Regions from separate parts of the Methylophilus sp. 5 genome, predicted to be linked through region 2. Evidence: predicted binding sites of a transcription regulator. Region 2 holds the regulator's gene; the other holds the start of a gene.

Region 1 (2,403 bases), 120 kb from region 2:
GCGCGATCAACGGCCGCAGGCAGGCAAACGGGTTGCTAAGGGGCCCTGGTTCGGTGAGCAGCTCGTTTTCTTCTACCCGCACTTTTTCAAAATTCACGCTACCGCTATCCGTCTGGCGCTGGCCGATATTATCCCAGTCATCCAGAATAGTAATGCCGGTGCGCAGGGTAGGGATGGCGGCAATCACCAGCTGCCCATCCGTTTTTTTAATAGCCGAGGCAATCAGCATTTCTGAGTCCAGCGCGCCAGAGCAAAAGCTCTTTTTGCCCGAAAACTCATGCCAATGGCTATAACTTTTGCACACCGTGCGCTCATCCAGCGGGTTGAGCGCATTGCCCCAAAACCAGTTAAGTTGCGCGGTTTGTTCGTACCAGCGCTCCCACTGGTCGGGCCGTGAAAACAGCCGCACGGTGGCCAGCATTAGGTGCTGAAAGCCATACACGTGCGCAATCGAGCTATCCACTTTGGCAAACTCGCGTACAACCTGCAATGTTTCCTGCCAGTTGGCGCCATAGCCACCGTATTGGCGCGGAATGATTAACGACAATAAGCCGCTGTTTCTCAGCGCATCCCGTTCCAGTTTCGGCGTGCCGCCCAAGTGATCCCGCTCTACTGCTGTGAGTGAGAATGACTCTGCCAACTGCTTGGCAACAGCCAGTGCATGCTGGCCTTCATTGAGGCGGGCGGTAGGCGGGATTGCAAAAGTATTTATATTCAAAAGTAATATCCATCTAGTTACATATGCTTAATGGTTCAGCATGTTCTATGCCAACTCTGGTACACGCTGTGAATCGTGGTTTTTACCCCGGATGTTAGATGGCTGGTAAATAAATAATCTTTATTAATCATATGCTTGAAGTGAGTTTTATTTAGCAGATAGCAATCTTGTTTGATAGCTATATAAATGCGCCCATCTTCCTGTTGCTGCTGAGTCAGCACACCTGCTGCTGATTCAGCAGCACTCGCAGAAAAGATGCTGATTATTCAGCAATGCGTCTTGATTGGTTTATAAGTGCATGAATTTAATTGATTTTATTTATGGCATGCTCTTTGCAATTGCTTAGTTACCGGCTGCCTGCCATCAGGTATGCCATTAGTGGTAAGCATAAAAAGGAAAGCAATCTCATGGAAATCTTCTGGTTTTTACCCACGCACGGTGACCAGCGTTACCTTGGCACCAGCAAAGGTGCCAGACCGGCAACACTTTCTTACTTAAAGCAAATTGCGCAGGCAGCAGATCGCCTGGGCTATGGCGGCGTTTTGGTGCCGTCTGGACGCTCCTGCGAAGATGCCTGGGTGATTTCTTCTGCCTTAATCAATGAAACCAAACAGCTCAAGTTTCTGGTGGCGACTCGCCCAGGATTTGTTTCGCCGGTGGTGTCTGCGCGCATGGCTTCGACGCTGGATCGGATTTCCGGTGGTCGTTTGCTGATTAATGTGGTGGCGGGTGGTGATCCGGCCGAGCAGCAGGCAGAAGGCAGTTTTTTAGCACACGATGCACGCTATGCTGAGGCCGAAGAGTTTCTGTCTATCTGGCGCGCGGTACTGACTGAAGACGCTGTGGATTATGAGGGCGAATATTTGCGTGTCAAAGGCGCCAGCCTGCCCACCGGCAGTTTGCAAAAGCCTTATCCACCATTATTCATTGGCGGTGCCTCAGACGCGGCCATCGAGCTGAGTAGCAAGCATATTGATGTGCATTTAACCTGGGGCGAGCCACCAGCAGCGGTGGCTGAAAAAGTCCGCGTGATTCGGGAAGCGGCCGCCAAACAGGGGCGCAGCATCCGCTTTGGCATCCGCCTGCATGTGATTGTGCGCGAAACCACTGAACAAGCCTGGCAGGCCGCTGACGAACTGATTTCACATGTGACTGACGAAACCATTGCTGCCGCGCAGGCCGCAGTAGCCAATTTTGACTCAGTAGCGCAAAAGCGCATGACAGCCCTGCATCATGGTCGCCGCGACCAACTGGAAGTCTCGCCTAACTTATGGGCCGGGGTGGGCCTGGTGCGTGGCGGTGCAGGCACTGCGCTGGTGGGTAATCCACAAGAAGTGGCTGAGCGCATTAAAGAATATCAGGCATTGGGCATTGATTACTTTATTTTCTCTGGCTATCCGCATCTGGAGGAGTCGTACCGCGTGGCTGAGTTGTTATTCCCGTTGTTGCCGCTCAAGCAGCAGGCCGATGCAGAGGTCAGCATCAATACCAATATGACAGGCCCGTTTGGCGCAGCCAAACCGGTCAAGCATGCGGCATAGGAGGGCGAGATGACACTGGCACTAAGTTCACGTCTAAAAGACGTTGAAGCAACACACGGCATTGTATTTAACGGTACACCGCAAGAGATCACCCGGCAATTGTGCGATTACCTGGCGCAAACCGCGATTGAACGCGATGCCGCA
Region 2 (2,403 bases):
TATTCCTGATGATGTGCCACAGGTAGAGGTGACGATTGAGGGTGACAGTATTGGCATCAGCCAATTGCTGAAACAGGCTGGCTTGGTAGAAAGCACTAGTGAAGCCATGCGCGCTGTGCAGCAGGGCGGGGTAAAGCTGGATAGCGTGAAGGTGGATGATAAAAATCTGCCAGTGGCAAAAGGCGTGACCGTGGTCGCCCAGGTGGGTAAGCGCAAGTTTGCTAAAATCACAATTAAATAACAAACTCGTAACCAACAAAAAGGCCGCAGATGCGGCCTTTTTGTTTTACAGCGACTTGCGTAAATTTGCGGGCGGAATACTCAGCGACTCGCGATATTTTGCAATGGTGCGGCGGGCGACCACAATGCCTTGTTGCGCCAGCGTATCGGTAATTTGGTTATCCGATAATGGTTTTTTCTGATTTTCTTCGGCCACCATTTGCTTGATTAAGGCGCGAATAGCGGTCGCTGAGCAGGAGCCGCCAGCATCGGTTGCGACTGAGCTACCAAAAAAGTATTTAAGCTCCAGCACCCCGCGCGGTGTGAGCATATACTTATGCGTCGTCACGCGTGAAATGGTGCTTTCGTGCAAGTCTAGCTCTTCGGCAATTTCACGTAATACCAAGGGGCGCATGGCAATTTCGCCATGCTCAAAAAAGTTGCGTTGACGGTCTACAATCGCTTGCGATACACGCAAGATCGTAGAAAAACGCTGCTGGATATTTTTAATCATCCATTTGGCTTCTTGCATCTGGCTTTGCAGATATTGGCCGGAACTATCGCGGTTGCGCTTAAGGATGTCCGCATACAATTGATTGATCCGCAGCTTGGGGATCACGCCATCATTGAGTGACGCCATCCAGATGCCTTTGATTTTTTTGACTACCACATCGTGCTGGATAAAGTGGTCATGACTAAAGGTAGCGAATTCGTTGCCAGGCTTGGGGTTCTGCTGGCGGATGAGTTGTTGCGCACCTTTAAGGGCGGTTTCATCGCAACTGAGCAGTTTGCGCAGTTTGACAAAGTCTTTGTTGGCCAGCAGCGCTAAGTGATCTTTGGCAATCGCCATAGCGATGCGCAAATAAGGCGTGTCTGCTGGGAGCGCTTGTAATTGCAGGCGCAGGCATTCGCACAGGTCGCGCGCGCCAACCCCAATCGGATCCAGGTTCTGGATCAATTTAAGGGCGGTTTCCAGCTCTAACAACTCAACTTCCAGCTCTGGGGGCAGCAGGTCGACAATTTCTTGTAAGTCCTGTTCCAGGTAACCATTATCATTAATACCGTCGAGTAAAAACTTCACCAGGTCCATGTCACGTTTGGACAAATGCGCCAGTTGTATCTGGTTCATCAAGTGTTCGCGCAAGCTGGTATTGCTGGCATCCTGACGCGAAAAATCACCGTCTTCATCGTCCATATTGTTGCGACCGGCTTCGTCCCAATTGCTGGTGCTGCCAAACTCCTCGTAGTCGTCTTCAAACTCGGGCGGTGAAAATTCTTCATTCAGATTGGCTTGTTCGCCTTCGTTGCCGCCAAGTTGGTCGTGCAACTCTTCGCGCAAGGTTTCTGCGGGTGCGGTGATTTCCGCCTGTGTGGCAACATCAAACGAGCTTGCATCAGGTAGCTCTTGCTCGGCCGCGGCGGTCGCGGTAGGGCTATTGTCTTCAAACTCGCCTTCTTCACCGTCGGCCATTTCCAGCAGCGGATTTTCCTGCAGGATGGTTTCCAGCTCTTGGCTCAACTCAAGTGTTGAGAGCTGCAACAGGCGGATAGACTGTTGCAGCTGCGGGGTGAGCGCCAGGTTTTGCGAAATACGTAGTTGCAGATTTTGCTTCATAACGGGTTACAGCCTAAAATTCTTGCCCAGATACACTTCACGTACGCCTTCGTTTTGAATGATTTCGTCGGGCGTGCCCGCGGCAAACACGGCGCCTTCATTCACGATATAAGCCCGGTCACAAATATCCAGGGTTTCGCGTACGTTGTGGTCTGTAATTAAAATACCGATATTCTGGCTGCTCAGGTAGCGGATAATTTTTTGAATCTCAATCACCGCAATCGGGTCAATCCCGGCAAACGGCTCATCCAGCAAAATGAATTTTGGGTCGGTCGCCAGGCAACGGGCGATTTCGACGCGGCGACGTTCACCGCCGGACAAACTCACTGCCTGACTATTGCGAATATGCTGGATATGCAACTGATCCAGCAAGGACTCCAGCCGCGCTTCACGCTCTTCTTCTGTATGGGGGCGGGTTTCGAGAATGGACAAAATGTTGTCAGTGACCGTCATTTTGCGAAAAATAGAGGCTTCTTGTGGCAGATAGGCCAAGCCCATGCGTGCGCGCTCATGCATGGGTGCGTGGCTCACGTCTGCCCCGTTGAGCGTAATGCTGCCATCATCCAGCG

The links. Region 2 encodes sigma-54, which starts transcription at its own class of promoters, with help from an activator protein. Its sites were predicted from a motif close to TGGCACNNTTCCTGCT; they were not measured.
Region 1: ssuD (FMNH2-dependent alkanesulfonate monooxygenase) is a predicted target of sigma-54. The motif match lies at 934-949, and genes of this name have one in related genera.

The regions. Positions count from the first base shown of each region.
Region 1 covers NZ_KI911560.1:1,130,703-1,133,105, reverse strand. Annotated here, with positions in the region: gene METH5_RS0105380 (acyl-CoA dehydrogenase family protein) at 1-718, opposite strand, end outside; gene ssuD (FMNH2-dependent alkanesulfonate monooxygenase) at 1,126-2,259, shown strand; gene METH5_RS0105370 (acyl-CoA dehydrogenase family protein) at 2,269-2,403, shown strand, end outside.
Region 2 covers NZ_KI911560.1:1,006,102-1,008,504, reverse strand. Annotated here, with positions in the region: gene tyrS (tyrosine--tRNA ligase) at 1-241, shown strand, start outside; gene METH5_RS0104780 (RNA polymerase factor sigma-54) at 287-1,834, opposite strand; gene lptB (LPS export ABC transporter ATP-binding protein) at 1,841-2,403, opposite strand, start outside.